DNA from 3 places in the Streptomyces sp. NPDC047841 genome. Region 1 is predicted to be linked to each of the others. Evidence: riboswitches for the same ligand, from Rfam matches in the RefSeq annotation. Region 1 holds a riboswitch; each other region holds the start of a gene.
The links. Region 1 has a riboswitch for cobalamin ahead of AB0947_RS31250 (cobalamin biosynthesis protein). Riboswitches for the same ligand answer to the same signal wherever they lie in the genome.
Positions count from the first base shown of each region.

Region 2: another riboswitch for cobalamin. It lies ahead of AB0947_RS21785 (ribonucleoside-diphosphate reductase subunit alpha); the one in region 1 lies ahead of AB0947_RS31250 (cobalamin biosynthesis protein).
Region 3: another riboswitch for cobalamin. It lies ahead of AB0947_RS11095 (HoxN/HupN/NixA family nickel/cobalt transporter); the one in region 1 lies ahead of AB0947_RS31250 (cobalamin biosynthesis protein).

Region 1 covers NZ_JBEYRP010000021.1:82,446-87,841, forward strand. The annotation lists gene cobN (cobaltochelatase subunit CobN) at 1-1,039, opposite strand, end outside; gene AB0947_RS31245 (cobyric acid synthase) at 1,036-2,544, opposite strand; gene AB0947_RS31250 (cobalamin biosynthesis protein) at 2,541-3,485, opposite strand; cobalamin riboswitch at 3,586-3,728, opposite strand; gene AB0947_RS31255 (hypothetical protein) at 3,887-4,114, opposite strand; gene AB0947_RS31260 (inorganic phosphate transporter) at 4,155-5,396, opposite strand.
Region 2 covers NZ_JBEYRP010000012.1:222,031-227,426, forward strand. The annotation lists gene AB0947_RS21775 (ATP-binding protein) at 1-986, opposite strand, end outside; gene AB0947_RS21780 (GNAT family N-acetyltransferase) at 1,141-1,647, shown strand; cobalamin riboswitch at 1,687-1,824, shown strand; gene AB0947_RS21785 (ribonucleoside-diphosphate reductase subunit alpha) at 1,947-4,304, shown strand; gene AB0947_RS21790 (ribonucleotide-diphosphate reductase subunit beta) at 4,304-5,317, shown strand; gene AB0947_RS21795 (hypothetical protein) at 5,325-5,396, opposite strand, start outside.
Region 3 covers NZ_JBEYRP010000006.1:93,048-98,443, reverse strand. The annotation lists gene AB0947_RS11110 (DUF4142 domain-containing protein) at 1-206, shown strand, start outside; gene AB0947_RS11105 (glycoside hydrolase family 13 protein) at 246-1,904, opposite strand; gene AB0947_RS11100 (metalloregulator ArsR/SmtB family transcription factor) at 1,984-2,334, opposite strand; cobalamin riboswitch at 2,416-2,598, shown strand; gene AB0947_RS11095 (HoxN/HupN/NixA family nickel/cobalt transporter) at 2,626-3,708, shown strand; gene AB0947_RS11090 (nucleoside hydrolase) at 3,712-4,674, opposite strand; gene AB0947_RS11085 (hypothetical protein) at 4,993-5,396, shown strand, end outside.

The sequences.
Region 1 (5,396 bases):
CGACCCGGGAGTGCTTGGTCGGGTACGCCGTGAAGACCAGCGCGATCCTCTTCTCCGCGTTCGGCTTGTGCTTCAGCCGGGCGTGCCGTAGGGCGATCCCGGCCACGCGGGCGGCCCGCTCGGGGTCGGCGACGTACACCGGCACCTCGTCGGGGCCCTGCTCCTTGAACGAGAACGGCACCGTGATCAGCCGGCCGTCGAACTCCGGGATCGCCACCTGCATCGCCGCGTCCATGGGGGACAGGGCCGCGTCGGACTCCTCCCACGCGGCCCGCGAGGAGGTGAGGCACAGCCCTTGCAGCACCGGCACGTCCAGGTCGGCCAGCGCGCCGATGTCCCAGGACTCCTCGTCACCGCCCGCCGACGCCTGGGAGGCGTGCGTGCCGCCGGCCGCGAGCACCGTGGCGACCAGCGCGTCAGCCCGCCCCAGCAGCTCGTACAGGGCCGGGTCCGCGCCGCGCAGCGAACCGCAGTACACCGGGAGGGCGTTGGCGCCGCGCGCCTCGATCGCCTCGCACAGGGTGTCCACGAAGGCGGTGTTGCCGCTCAGTTCGTGCGCCCGGTAGAACAGCACGCCCACGGTCGGCCGGCCGCCCTGGACCTCGTACCCGCCGTGCACGCCGAACTCCGGCATCCGGCGCGGCTCCTCGAAGCCCTCGCCGGTCAGCAGCACGGTGTCCGACAGGAACCGGGACAGCTCCAGCAGGTTCGCCGGGCCGCCCTCGACCAGGTACCTCAGCGCCTCCGCGACCACACCGGCCGGCACCGAGGACTCCGCCATCAGCTCCGCGTCCGGCACGGCCTCGCCGCCCAGCAGCACGGTCGGGACGCCGGACGCCTTCAGCGCGGCCAGCCCGTCCTCCCAGGCCCGCTTGCCGCCCAGCAGCCGGACGACGGCGAGGTCCGCGCCCGCGATCAGTCCGGGCAGCTCCCCGGCGACGTCGACGCGGGTGGGGTTGCCGATGCGGTAGCCGGCGCCGGACGCCCGGGCGGCCAGCAGATCCGTGTCGGCGGTCGACAACAACAACACTGTGCTCATGCGGGCGCTCCCGGTGGAATGAAAGGCAGTCCTTGCGGCGCGCCCGACTCGATGAGCCGCCACAGCGCGTCCGTGTCCGCGTGCTGTTCGATCAGGTCGCCGAGCCGGTCGAGCTGCTCCTCGCGCAGCGCGGCGAAGGAGGTGTCCGGCGCGGGCACGAAGCGGCGGCCCGCGGCGGCGGCCACCTCGCGCAGGAAGGCCCGCCGGAAGCCGTCCGACTCCAGCGAGCCGTGCCAGTGGGTGCCCCAGGTCTGGCCGACCCGGCAGCCGTCCAGGAAGGGTTCGCCGCCCTCGACGGTGGCCACCCCGTGGTGGATCTCGTAGCCGTCGACCCGCTCGCCGAGGGCTTCGCCGCTGGGCCGGGTGAGGGTCTTCTCGCGGGCGAACCGCACCCGGACGGGCAGGACGCCGAGCCCGTCGACATGCCCGCGCCGGCTCTCGACGTCGTCCTCGATGTGCTCGCCGAGGATCTGGAAGCCGCCGCAGACGCCGAGGACGGGGCGCCCTTCGGCGGCCCGGCGGACGAGCGCGTCCGCCAGCCCCCGCTCCCGCAGCCACTCCAGCGCCCGCACGGTCCCGCGCGTGCCCGGGACGACGACGAGATCGGCGTCGGCGAGCTCCTCCGGGCGGTCCACGAACCGCACGACCACACCCGGTTCGGCGGCCAGCGCGTCGACGTCGGTGAAGTTGGACATCAGCGGGACCGCGCACACGGCGACCCGCAGCACGTCCTCGCCGACCGGGGGCGTCACGGCGGACTCGCGGACCGTGCCCCGCAGGGACACCCTCAGTCCGTCCTCCTCGTCGATGCCGAGCCCGTGCCGGAAGGGCAGCACGCCGTACGTCCGCCGCCCGGTGAGGTCCCGCAGCATGTCCAGCCCGGGCTCCAGCAGGCCGGCGTCGCCCCGGAACTTGTTCACCAGGAACCCGGCGACCAGCTCCTGGTCCTCGGGGGAGAGCAGGGCGACGGTGCCGAAGAAGGAGGCGAACACGCCCCCGCGGTCGATGTCGCCGACGACGAGCACCGGCAGCCGCGCGTTTCGCGCGATCCCCATGTTGACGATGTCGGTCCGCCGCAGGTTGATCTCGGCGGGACTGCCCGCCCCCTCACAGATCACCGCGTCATACGTGCCCCGCAGTTCGGCCAGGCAGTCCAGCACCGTGCCCAGCAGCCGCTGCTGCCGCCCGCCGTGGTACCCGCGCGCGCTCAGCTCGCCCACCGGCCTGCCCAGCAGCACCACCTGGCTGCTCTGCTCGCCGCCGGGCTTGAGCAGCACCGGGTTCATCAGCGCGGTCGGCTCGACGCGGCAGGCCTGGGCCTGCATGGCCTGCGCCCGGCCGATCTCCGCGCCCTCGCGCGTGACGAACGAGTTCAGGGACATGTTCTGCGCCTTGAACGGCGCGACCTTCACGCCCTGGCGCACCAGCCAGCGGCAGATGCCCGCCGTCACGACGCTCTTGCCCGCGTCGGAGGTGGTGCCGGCGACGAGGAGACCACCGCTCACTTGCCACGTCCTCTCAGCAGGGCGCGCGCGGCCAGCGTGGTGCCGAGCGCGAGCAGGCCGACGCGGCGGGAGAGCCGCACGGCCCGGTCGATGTCGGTGACGCGGACCGGCCGTCCGGTGGCGCCGTTCAGCAGCGGGCGGTGTTCGACCCGGCCGCCGTAGGAGAGCGTGCCGCCCAGGCGGACGCCGAGGGCGCCCGCGAAGGAGGCCTCCACGGGCCCGGCGTTGGGGCTCGGGTGCCTGCGCGCGTCGGCCCTCCAGGCGCGCAGGGCGCCGCGCGGATCGGGTCCGGCCGCGGCGGCGAGCACGGCGGTCAGCCGGGCGCCCGGCCAGCCGGCGACGTCGTCCAGGCGGGCGGAGGCCCAGCCGTAGCGCCGGTGGCGGGGCGACCTGTGACCCACCATCGCGTCCAGGGTGTTGACCGCCCGGAAGCCGAGCAGCCCCGGCACCCCGGCCACGGCGCCCCAGACGAGCGCGCCGACCACGGCGTCGGAGGTGTTCTCGGCGACCGACTCGACCACGGCCCGCGCGATCCCGTCGGCGTCCAGGGCCTGCGGGTCCCGGCCGCACAGGTGCGGCAGCCGGGCCCGGGCCGCCTCGACGTCCCCGGCCTCCAGGGCGCGCCCGATGGTGCGGGCCTCCCGGGCGAGCGAGGTGCCGCCGACGACGGCCCAGGTGGCGGCGGCGGTCAGCGCGGCGGAAGCGGTACGGCAGGGGCGTACGGCGCGTGCGGCCAGCGCGCCGAGGGCGACGGCGCCGCCGGCGCACACGACGGTGTGCAGGGCGCCCCAGCCACGGTGGTCGTGCCACAGGGCGCGTTCCACGGCCCCGGCCGCCCGGCCGAACACGGCGACCGGGTGCCCGCGGCGCGGGTCGCCGAGGAGCAGGTCACCGAGGACGCCGGCGGCGGCACCGTACGCGTATGTGCGATCGGCACCCATCGGCTCAGCCGGCGGTGGGAACAGGAACGGTCCTGGTACGGGTCCTCGATCGGCAGCCGAGCATGGCGATATGTGTCCTCACTCAGGGTGTCCGCGCCCTGGTTCGACGTGAATCGGCGGTGAGAGTTCCTGGCTCCCGGGGGTTCTTCCCCGGTGACAGTGGCGGGACCGCGCCGGATTCGCACCGGCTTCCTCTCTTGCCGCCGTACATGGCCTGGGCAGTCCACCACGCGCCCGGAACGGCCGTCAACTTGCCTTTGACCTGGGACGCCGGACTGTGCTGAGGCCCACACCGCCGGTCCGCCGGACGGCGGCCGGAAGTCCGGTGCGACGGCATGCGAAGGCCCCGCCGGCCCCGCCGAGGCGGTGGCCCGGCGGGGCCGGTGCCGGGTTCCGGACCGTCAGGGCTTGACGACGATCAGGTAGATCCCGTACGCCACCGCCGCCGCGCAGGCCGCGAAGCACACGTAGGCGCCGGTGACGGCGAGGGCGGCGGACCCGCCCCGGGCCGCGGCCTTCTCACGGCGCGACAGGCCGTTGATGCCGAGGGTGAACAGGACCACCAGGCCCACCGTGAACGCGAGGCTGACACCGAAGACGGAGCCGAGGGCCGCCCAGTCGATCTTCATGGGGATGCTTCCTTCAGTAACCGTGTGCGCCGGGTCGGGGTCAGACCGCGGCGGCCGGCGGGGCGGCGGGGGCGGGCTCGGTGGCCGGGGCGGGGATGGTGGCCGTCAGGTCCTCGGCGACCACGCCCGCCGGGGGCGGGATCACGGCGGCGATGGCGGCGGTGACCACACCGGCCGGCTCGGTCGCCTCGACCACGTTGGTGTGGTCGACGACCTCGCGGCGGGAGAGCTTCCAGATGCCGGCGCTCGCGGCGACCAGGAAGACGGCGACGACGGCGGTGCCCCAGTCGCCCAGGCCGGTGACGGACTCGGCGCCCGCGCCGACCAGCGCGGCGGCGGGGAGGGTCAGCACCCAGGCGACGGCCATGCGGGTCGCGGTGGACCAGCGGACCACGCCGCCCTTGCGGCCGAGGCCCGCGCCCATCACCGAGCCGGAGACGACGTGCGTGGTGGAGAGGGAGAAGCCGAGGTGGGAGGAGGCCAGGATGGCGGTCGCGGCGCTGGTCTGGGCGGCGAAGCCCTGGCGCGGCTCCAGGTCGGTCAGGCCCTTGCCCATGGTGCGGATGATGCGCCAGCCGCCGATGTAGGTGCCGAGCGCGATGGCCATGCCCGCGGAGAGGATCACCCAGGTGGGAGGGTTGGAGCCGGGGGCGATGGAGCCGCCCGCGACGAGGGCGAGGGTGATGATGCCCATCGTCTTCTGGGCGTCGTTGGTGCCGTGCGCGAGGGAGACCAGGCCCGCGGAGGCGATCTGCCCGGCGCGGTAGCCCTTGCGGGTGGCCTCGCCGTCGGCGGTGCCGCCGACGCCGTAGGAGAACCGGGTGGCCAGCAGCGAGGCGAGGCCCGCGACGACCGGCGCGGCGACGGCCGGGAGCAGCACCTTGGTGACCAGGACCTCACCGTGGACGGCGCCGAAGCCGGCGGAGGCGACGGTGGCGCCGACCAGACCGCCCATCAGGGCGTGCGAGGAGCTGGAGGGCAGGCCCACCAGCCAGGTCAGCAGGTTCCAGAGGATCGCGCCGACCAGGGCGGCGAAGATGACCTCGGGACGGATGCCGGTCTCGTCGACGAGACCCTTGGAGATCGTGTTGGCGACCTCCACGGAGAGGAAGGCGCCCACGAGGTTGAGGACGGCGGACATGGCGACCGCGATCTTCGGCTTCAGGGCGCCTGTGGAGATGGTGGTGGCCATCGCGTTCGCGGTGTCGTGGAAACCGTTCGTGAAATCGAACGCGAGTGCGGTTACCACCACAATCGCGAGGATCAGCGAGAAGCTTTCCAT
Region 2 (5,396 bases), on a different contig from region 1:
GCCTCCTCCTCGCTGAGCGGTTCCAGCTCCACGATCGCGGCGGGGGTGCTCTCCAGCGGGCTGTGCGGCCGCGACGCGATGACGAGCGGCAGCCTGTCCTCGTGGGCGCACTCGATGGCCCTGCGGATGATGTTGTCCCTGTCCTCCTGGAGGCGCTCGTCGAGGACCGCCTCCTCCAGGCCGTCGGCGAGGACGACCACCTTGTCGTCGGCGAGCAGTTGCTGCCAGACCCGGTCGTTCTTGGTGCGTGCGAGGATGCCGCGGGGTGCTTCCTCGGCGAACCGTTCCCTGGCCATGCGCTCGAAGTTGAGATCGGCGCCGGTTGCGTCCCGCAGCCGGATCGGCACGGGCACGGCGTGCTGCCGGGCGAGCAGTTCGGTGAGCCGCACCAGGACGGCCGTCTTGCCCGTGCCCACACCGCCGACGAGCACATAGGGCCTGCGGGTCTCACGCTGCCGCAGCCGCTGGGCGATGACCCGGGCGATCTCCTCGCGGCCCACGATCTCGGCGATGTCGGGGCCGGCGGTGGGCACCAGATCGCGGGGGTGCCTGCGCGCCTTCGCGAGGTAGCGCCGCTTGGTCCACCAGTACCAGAAGAACAGGAAGAGGGCGGCGGCGATCGAAGCGGAGAGCACCGGACCGACGAAGCGGAGCACGTCGTCGAAGCCCTGGTTGCCGTTCCGCCACGTCTCGAACCGCGTCGTGCGGTGCGAGATCAGGATGTACACGCCCTCTCCGGCCCACGCCAGGACGGCGAGGGCGGCAAGGGCCCACACGACCCGGTTCACGTTGGTGTACGAGGCCCATCTGCGCCACTTGCGGGGGCGGGTGGTGTCGAGCCGGGCTTCCGACCTGATGGTCAGGTGGTGCCAGTAGCCCAGGAAGAACCGCCTGCCCCGGCACCACGCCCGTCGCGCGTACAGCGTCGCCATCGGCGCGTTGCGTGGTCGCTCCTTGCCCGGTGGGTGACGGACGATTCTCGTCATGGTGCGTTCTCCTTCCGAGACCAGCTTTCGGCACGGAGGACCCCACACAGCACCTGTTTCCATGAAAACATGGGCATTCCGCCCCGCAACCCGGCAGGCGACCGCCGCGGATCCCCGGGAATCCGCGCCGCACCCCTCGGGCAGACTCGGTGTCATGGACTTCGTGATCCGGCGGGCAGCTCCCGGCGAGTACGACGACCTGGGCGAGATCACCGCCGGGGCCTATGTCCGTGACGGCCTCCTCGCCTTCGACGAGAGCGACTGGTACCTCGGCGAGCTGAGGGACGTGGCGAAGCGGGCCGCCGCCGCGGACGTCCTCGTGGCCGTCCGCGACGGCGTGCTCCTCGGCGGGGTCACCTTCGTCCGCTCCGGCGGCCCCATGACCGACATCGCCGGCCCGGGGGAGGCGGAGATCAGGATGCTCGCGGTCGCCCCCGCGGCCCGGGGCCGGGGCGTGGGGGAGGCGCTGGTGCGGGCCTGCGTCGAGCGCGGGCGGGCCACCGAGGGCTGCGTGCGCGTGGTCCTGTCCACCCAGCGGACCATGCACACCGCCCACCGCATCTACACCCGCCTCGGTTTCGTCCGCGCCCCCGAGCGGGACTGGAATCCCCTCCCGGGCCGGGACGACCTCACGCTCCTCGCGTACGAGTTGACCCTCTGAGGCCGGGCCGACACTACATCTGGGGGTGACATGGCAGCCCGGCACTAGATGTATGCTCGTCCTCGCTGTCGTCGCAGGGGAATCCGGTGCGAATCCGGAACTGTCCCGCAACGGTGTACCCGTGTGCCCCCGCACGCGTGTCGAGTCCGAAGACCTGCCGGCGGTGCACCCGGCCGTCCAGGCCCGGGTGGTTCTGACGTCCGGGCCTCGTGGAATGGGCCGGTGGACGCGACGCCGTGCGCGCTCGTGACCGCCCCCGCCTCCCGCCAGGCCCCGTGCCGAGCGAGGGAGAGCCCCACGTGACCATCGCGCCAGCCGACCCGGCCTCAGTCAGCGAGCCGGAGACCGACGGTCCCGGTGCCGCGCTGCTGCGGATCCTGACCGAGCTGACCGCCGACCTGCCCGACGCCGACCCGGGCCGGGTGGCCGCCGCCGCGCTGCGGGGCCGGTCCGCCCGGGCCGACGAGGCGGAGTTGCGGGAGCTGGCCACGGAGGCCGCGGCCGGCCTGATCTCCGAGGATCCCGCGTACTCGAAGCTGGCCGCCCGGCTGCTGACCCTCGCCATCCGGGACGAGGCCGCCTCGCAGGGCGTGACGTCCTTCACCGAGTCGGTCGCGGTCGGCCACCGCGAGGGCCTGATCGCCGACCGCACCGCCGAGTTCGTGCGGCTGCACGCCGAGCGCCTCGACGCGCTGGTCGACCCCGCGGCCGACGACCGCTTCGGCTACTTCGGCCTGCGCACCCTGCACAGCCGCTACCTGCTGCGCCACCCGGTCACCCGCAGGGTCGTGGAGACACCCCAGCACTTCCTGCTGCGCGTGGCGAGCGGCCTCGCGGAGGACGACACGACCCGCTCCGTGGACGAAGTGGCGTCCCTGTACGGCCTGATGAGCCGCCTGGACTACCTGCCGTCCTCCCCCACCCTGTTCAACTCCGGTACGCGACACCCCCAGATGTCGTCCTGCTACCTGCTGGACTCCCCGCGGGACGAGCTGGACTCCATCTACGACCGCTACCACCAGGTCGCCCGCCTGTCGAAGCACGCCGGCGGCATCGGCCTGTCCTACTCCCGCATCCGCTCGCGCGGTTCGCTGATCCGGGGGACGAACGGGCACTCCAACGGGATCGTGCCGTTCCTGAAGACCCTGGACGCGTCGGTGGCGGCGGTCAACCAGGGCGGCCGGCGCAAGGGCGCGGCAGCGGTCTACCTGGAGACCTGGCACTCCGACATCGAGGAGTTCCTGGAGCTGCGGGACAACACCGGCGAGGACGCCCGCCGCACCCACAACCTCAACCTCGCGCACTGGATCCCCGACGAGTTCATGCGCCGGGTCAACGCCGACGGGCAGTGGTCGCTGTTCTCCCCCGCCGACGTGCCCGAACTGGTCGACTTGTGGGGCGAGGACTTCGACACCGCCTACCGCAGGGCCGAGGCGGCGGGCCTGGCGAAGAAGACCATCGCGGCCAGGGACCTGTACGGGCGGATGATGCGCACCCTCGCCCAGACCGGCAACGGCTGGATGACGTTCAAGGACGCCGCCAACCGCACCGCCAACCAGACCGCCGAACCCGGCAACGTCATCCACTCCTCCAACCTGTGCACCGAGATCCTGGAGGTCACCGACGACGGCGAGACGGCCGTCTGCAACCTCGGCTCGGTCAACCTCGGCGCCTTCGTGGACACCACGACCGGGGACATCGACTGGGAGCGGCTGGACCAGACGGTCCGCACGGCCGTCACCTTCCTGGACCGCGTGGTCGACATCAACTTCTACCCCACCGAGCAGGCGGGGCGTTCCAACGCCAGGTGGCGCCCGGTCGGCCTGGGCGCGATGGGCCTGCAGGACGTCTTCTTCAGGCTCCGCCTGCCCTTCGACTCGGCGGAAGCCAAGGCCCTCTCCACGCGGATCGCCGAGCGGATCATGCTCGCCGCCTACGAGACCTCCGCCGACCTCGCCGAACGCAACGGCCCCCTGCCCGCCTGGAAGCAGACCCGCGCCGCCCGGGGCGTCCTCCACCCCGACCACTACGACGTCGACCTCACCTGGCCCGGACGCTGGGACGCCCTCCGCAAGCGGATCGCACAGACGGGCATGCGCAACGCGCTGCTCCTCGCGATCGCGCCGACGGCCACGATCGCGTCGATCGCGGGGGTGTACGAGTGCATCGAGCCCCAGGTCTCCAACCTGTTCAAGCGCGAGACCCTCTCGGGTGAGTTCCTCCAGGTCAACTCCTACCTCGTACAGGACCTGAAGAACCTCGGCGTCTGGGACGCCCGCACCCGCGAAGCCCTGCGCGACTCGGGCGGCTCCATCCAGGACTTCCCCTGGATCCCCGAGGAGATCCGCGCCCTGTACCGCACGGCCTGGGAGATCCCCCAGCGCGGCCTCATCGACATGGCCGCCGCCCGCACCCCGTTCCTCGACCAGGCCCAGTCGCTGAACCTGTTCCTGGAGACGCCGACGATCGGCAAGCTCTCCTCGATGTACGCCTACGCCTGGAAGTCCGGGCTCAAGACGACGTACTATCTGCGCTCCCGCCCCGCGACCCGCATCGCCCGCGCCGCCCAGGCCACCGTCCCCGCACAACAGACCACCGACCCGGAAGCGATCGCCTGCTCCCTGGAAAACCCCGAGTCCTGCGAGGCCTGCCAGTAATGACCACCCGATCCCAGAACCTGCTCGACCCGGGCTTCGAGCTGACTCTCCGCCCCATGCGCTACCCCGACTTCTACGAGCGCTACCGGGACGCCATCAAGAACACCTGGACCGTCGAAGAGGTCGACCTCCACTCCGACGTGGCCGACCTCGCCAAGCTGACGCCGGAAGAGCAGCACCTCATCGGCCGGCTGGTCGCGTTCTTCGCCACCGGCGACTCGATCGTGGCGAACAACCTGGTGCTGACGCTGTACAAGCACATCAACTCCCCAGAGGCGCGGCTGTACCTGAGCCGCCAGCTCTTCGAGGAAGCCGTCCACGTCCAGTTCTACCTGACCCTGCTGGACACCTACCTCCCCGATCCCGACGACCGCGCCGCCGCCTTCGCCGCCGTGGAGAACATCCCCTCCATCCGCGAAAAGGCCGAGTTCTGCTTCAAGTGGATCAACGAGGTCGAGAAGATCGACCGCCTGGAGAGCACCGCGGACCGCCGCCGCTTCCTGCTCAACCTCATCTGCTTCGCGGCCTGCATCGAAGGACTCTTCTTCTACGGCGCCTTCGCCTACGTCTACTGGTTCCGCAGCCGCGGCCTCCTGCACGGCCTGGCAACCGGCACCAACTGGGTCTTCCGCGACGAGACCATGCACATGAGTTTCGCCTTCGACGTCGTCGACACCGTCCGCAAGGAAGAACCCGACCTCTTCGACGACCAGCTCCGGCAACAGGTCACCGACATGCTCCACGAGGCCGTCGAAGCCGAGCTCCAGTTCGCCCGGGATCTGTGCGGCGACGGCCTGCCCGGCATGAACACCGACTCCATGCGCCAGTACCTGCAATGCGTCGCCGACCAGCGCCTCACCCGCCTCGGCTTCGCCCCCGTCTACGGCAGCGAGAACCCCTTCTCCTTCATGGAACTCCAGGGCGTCCAGGAACTGACCAACTTCTTCGAGCGCCGCCCGTCGGCCTACCAGGTCGCCGTGGAGGGCACGGTCGACCTGGACGAGGACTTCTGACCGGCCGTTACTTCAGCTTCACCGCGTCCCCGGCCGACACGACCCGCGCGGTCGTCGTCGTGCCGGGGAAGTACCAGCG
Region 3 (5,396 bases), on a different contig from region 1:
ACCAGACCACCCCGCCGAAGCTGCCGTCGTCCGACCTGACGCCGCCCGCCCCGCCGGCGGGCCAGCCGGAGGTGGTGCTCACCCCGCCGCCGACCGCCACGTCCACCCCGCTGGACCTCGGCGCCCTCGGCGGCGGCACCAGCGGTACGGGCGGCGGCGGTGCGGGCGCCGGCCTCACCCCCAGCCCGGCGCCGCCGGCCGGCTAGGGTCTTCCGGCTGATCCGGCCTCGGCCGAACGAGAGGCCCTAGGCCAGCCAGACCGTGGTGTCCGGCGGCAGGACCCTCCCCTCCGGCAGCGGGCCGCTGCTCAGCAGGACCTCGCCCGGTGGCAGCGGCACCGGCTCGCCGCCGAGGTTCGTGACGTTCCGCCAGGTCTCGGTGCGGCCGAAGTCCAGGACGTCCCGGGGCGCGTCCGGCGTCCAGGTCAGCGTCTCGCCCTGGAGGAGCTTGCGGCGCAGCCGCAGGGCCGAGCGGTACAGCTCCAGCGTGGAGCCCTCGGCGCCGGCCTGCGCCTCCACGGCGTACCCGGCGAAGGCCGCCGGCTGCGGCAGCCAGCCGGGCCCGGGCCCGAAGCCGTACGACGGTCCGGTCGTCGTCCACGGCAGCGGCACCCGGCAGCCGTCGCGGCCCTTGCGGACATGGCCGGTCTGCTCCCAGATCGGGTCCTGGAGCACCTCGGTGGGCAGGTCGGCGACCTCGGGCAGGCCGAGTTCCTCCCCCTGGTACAGGTACGCGGAGCCGGGCAGCGCCAGCATCAGCAGGGTCGCCGCCCGGGCCCGGCGCAGTCCGGCCGCCGTGTCGATCGCGGGCGCGGCGCCGCCGGACAGCAGCCAGGCGGCCGGGTCGGTGCCGGCCGGCAGCACGAGCCGGGAGGCGTGCCGCACGACGTCGTGGTTGGACAGCACCCAGGTCGCGGAGGCGCCGGCGGCCCGGGCCGTGACCAGCGAGGCGGCGATGACGTCCCGCAGCTCCTCCGCGTCCCAGCGCGCCTCCAGGTACTCGAAGTTGAAGGCCTGGCCGAGTTCGTCCGGGCGGGCGTACAGGGCGCGGCGGGCCCCGGGGACCCAGGCCTCGGCGACGGCGGTGCGCGGCGGGCGGTAGGCGTCGAAGATCTTGCGCCAGTCGCGGTAGATCTCGTGGACCTCGTCCCGGTCCCAGTAGGGGTGGCTGCCCGGCGGCACCAGCGGCAATGCCTGCTCGCCGGTCGCGCCGATGCCGCCGATGTCCCGCAGCGGCTCGGTGAGGTCCTTGGCCAGGCCGTGGGCGACGTCCACGCGGAAGCCGTCCACGCCCCGGTCCGACCAGAACCGCAGGGTGCTGCGGAAGTCGGCGCGGACCTCCTCGTCGTCCCAGTTCAGGTCGGGCTGTTCGGGGGCGAACAGGTGCAGGTACCACTCCCCGTCGGGCACCCGCCGCCAGGCGCTGCCGCCGAACACCGACTGCCAGTCGCTGGGCGGCAGTTCACCGTGCGCGCCGCGCCCCGCCCGGAAGACGTACCGCTCCCGGGCGGCGGACCCGGGTCCGGCACGCAGCGCCTCCTGGAACCAGCGGTGCAGGTGGGAGGTGTGGTTGGGGACGATGTCCACGACCACCTTGAGCCCGAGCCGGTGCGCCTCGCCCACCAGGGCGTCGAAGTCGTCCAGGGTGCCGAGGCGCTCGTCGACCCCGCGCGGGTCGATGACGTCGTAGCCGCCGTCGGCGAGTTCGGAGGGGTAGAAGGGGCTCAGCCACAGGGCGTCCACGCCGAGGGAGGCGAGATGGCCCAGGCGTTCGGTGATGCCCCGCAGGTCGCCGAGGCCGTCACCGTCGGCGTCGGCGAAGCTGCGCGGATAGATCTGGTAGACGACGGCCTGCCGCCACCAGTCGGGGTTCCTGGACGAGAGGTCCGGCGAGAGGTCTGCCATACGGGCTCCCAGGGGACGGACGACGGTACGGAATCTGTATCCGTCCACATTGCCCGGAAAGGGAACCGTGCGCGGCCGTTCAGCCCACGCAGTGCTCCAACAGCCCCCGGACGTCCGCGTCCACCACCCTGTACCGCACCACGCGCCCCTCCTTCTCCCCCGCCACGACCCCGGCCGCCCGCAGCAGCCGCAGGGCCTGGGAGACGGCGGGGTCGTTCATCCCCGTGGCGATGGCGAGGTCCGACACGGCGAGCGGCCCGGTGCGGTGCAGCGCGACCAGCAGCGCCAGCCGGTTGGCGTCGGCGAGCAGGGAGAAACGGTCGGCCCAGGTGCGCAGGCGCCCCGCCTCACCGATGGCGGCGATCGCCTCGCAGACCCGGTGTCCGTCGATGGAACGACGGTCGGCTCGGTCGGCAGGCACGAGATGCATGGGGCCAGTCTGGCAGGCCCCCTCTCTGTGATCTTCGATACCTGCGCAAGTGCGCAGCTATGCAGGAAACCGCGTGCCCCTCTACGGTGGGCGGGCCGTGGTGTTCGGGAAGTCGATGGAAAGTCGACGCGGCCCTCGCCACTGTGATCGGGGAGTTCCCGTTCCGTCCGGCACCGCCGGGCCACTGGTCGCAGACCGGGAAGGCAGGAACGGCGGACGTACGACCCGTAAGCCAGGAGACCGGCCACGGCAGCTCACGAAGTGATCCACGAGGTGCTGGAGCGTGAACCCATGGCCGATGCCGTCTCTTTCCGCTGGCGACGCGAGGACACCGTCAAGACGGTGGGGCTGCTGGCGGTGATCGTCGCCCTGCACGTCGTCGCGTTCGGAATCCTCTACGTCCTCGTCGCGCCCGAGCACTACAAGGTCGGCTCCGACGTCTTCGGGGTCGGGCTGGGCATCACCGCCTACACCCTCGGCATGCGGCACGCCTTCGACGCCGACCACATCGCGGCGATCGACAACACCACCCGCAAGCTGATGGCCGACGGCAAGCGGCCGGTGTCGGTGGGGTTCTGGTTCGCGCTGGGCCACTCCAGCGTGGTGGTACTGCTGGCGCTGCTGATCGCGGGCGGCACCTCACTGGCCGGGAAGGTCATGAACGAGGGCTCCACCACCCACCAGGTGCTCGGCTTCCTCGGTACGACGGTCTCCGGCACGTTCCTCTACCTCATCGCCGCCCTGAACCTGGTCGCCCTGGTGGGCATCCTGAAGGTCTTCCGGGCGATGCGGGCGGGCGCGTACGACGAGAAGCAGCTCGAAGCGCACCTGGACTCGCGGGGGTTCATGAACCGCGTCCTCGGCCGGCTGACGAAGTCCGTCTCCCGGCCGGGGCAGATGTACCCGCTCGGCTTCCTGTTCGGCCTCGGCTTCGACACGGCCACCGAGGTCACGCTGATGGTGATGGCGGGCTCGGGCGCGGCGGCGGGACTGCCCTGGTACGCGATCCTCTGCCTGCCGCTGCTCTTCGCCGCCGGGATGAGCCTGTTCGACACCCTCGACGGCACGTTCATGAACTTCGCCTACCAGTGGGCGTTCTCCAACCCGGTCCGCAAGGTCTTCTACAACCTCGCCATCACCGGCCTGTCCATCGCGGTCGCCTTCTTCATCGGCACCATCGAGCTGGTCGGCGTCCTGCACGAGAAGTTCGGCCTGCACGACGACATCACCGGCTGGATCGCGGGCCTCGACCTGGACAACGTCGGCTACCTCATCGTCGGCCTGTTCGTCCTGGTGTGGGCGGCGGCGCTGGCGTACTGGAAGGTCGCCCGGGTCGAGGAGCGCTGGGCGGTCTCGCCGTCCGCCGCCGACTAGCGCCTACCGCGCGACGGTCTCCAGGTACAGCTTCACGTACCGGTCGGCGTCCACCTCCAACGCCACGTCCACCAGGGCGCGTTCGCGTCCGCCCTCGTGGATCTCGGACTCGCCGGGGCGGGGGCGGCGGTCGACGATCGTCTGGCCCCGGGCGGGGCCCGGGGCGAGGGAGACCTCGACCGGGAGCCGGCGGGTGGTGATGCCCTGCGGGTCGGCGACCGCGCACACCGCGCCCGCGTCGCCGAGGCCGCCCGCCTCCTCCGCCTGGGGCGGCTCGCCCTGGTGGGCCGGCCGGTGGGCGAGCAGCTCACCGGCCAGCCGGGTGCCGGGCTCACCGCTCGCGCGCAGCCGGTGGACCTCGGCGCTGTCCACCACGACCTGCTGGAAGACGTCCAGGCCGTACATCGTGATCGGCACCCCGGCGGTCAGCAGGACCGCCGCCGCCTCCGGGTCGTGCCAGACGTTGAACTCCGCGACCGGCGTGGCGTTCCCGGTGGCCACCGCCCCGCCCATGAACACGATCCGCTCGATGTTCCGGGTCACCTCGGGGTGGGTGCGCAGCAGCAGGGCGATGTTGGTGAGCGGCGCGGTCGGGATCAGCGTCACCGGGCGCGGGGAGGCCAGGATCTCCCGGCGCAGCAGGCTGACGGCGTCGATGTCCACCGGGGTCCGGGTGGGCGCGGGCAGGCCCAGGTCGCCCATGCCGTCGGCGCCGTGCACCGGGGCCGGGCGGGCCGGCTCCAGCAGCGGGCGCTCGGCACCCCGGGCCACCGGGACGGCGGGGGCGCCCGCCTGCTCCAGCACGGTGAGGGTGTTGCGGACCACCCCGTCCACGTCGGTGTTCCCGGCGACGCAGGTCACCGCCCGCAGGTCGAGTCCGGGGTGGCGCACGGCGAACAGCAGGGCCAGGGCGTCGTCGACGCCGGTGTCGCAGTCGATGATCACGGGAATGGGCTGACCGTCCACGGCGGACTCCTTCCGTCGTGCCGACCTTAGATCAGTCCCGTCCCGGGACGGTCCCTCGGCCCGGTCCCCCGCCCCGCCTCCCGGGCGCGGGTCACCGCCACCGGTCGGGCGGCAGCGCGCCGGGACGGTCCGCGGCGCCGTCGTGCCCGACGGGCACAGGGCGCGCACTGCGGACGGCACCGCACCGGCCCCGCGGGGGCCGTGCCACGGATTCCCCGGCGCCCCCTCACCCGTACGGCCCGGAGCGTTGGTGCGCAGGTCAGGGCGGTGGTGCCGTGAGACCAGGCACCCCGGCCGCCCGCAGCCCAGGAGGCACCGATGTCCCCCGAGATACCCCACCTCCCCCGTGCCGTGACCCTCTCCCTGACCGGCGCCGGCCTGCTGACCGCCGGCGCCTGCGCGGCCTTCGGCCTCAACCACCCGGCGAGCGCGCCACACCCCCTGCCCACGCTCGACCGGCCCGCCCCGACGCCCCGGCCGTCCGCGCGGGCCGGCGGTTCCTCGCTCAGCGACGAGCAGGCGCAGGCCGCGCTGATCGGCCCGAGCGACCTCGGCGATCCCTGGACCGCCACGCGCGGCGCGGCCACCTGGCACGACGGGCTGCTGAAGGCGCGGACCTCGGCCGGGGAGTGCCAGCGGCTGCTGGACGCCCTCTACAGCGACGAGCTGCTCGGCGGACCGGCCCGCGTCACCGCCGGCCTGGACGACGCCGACACCGACGC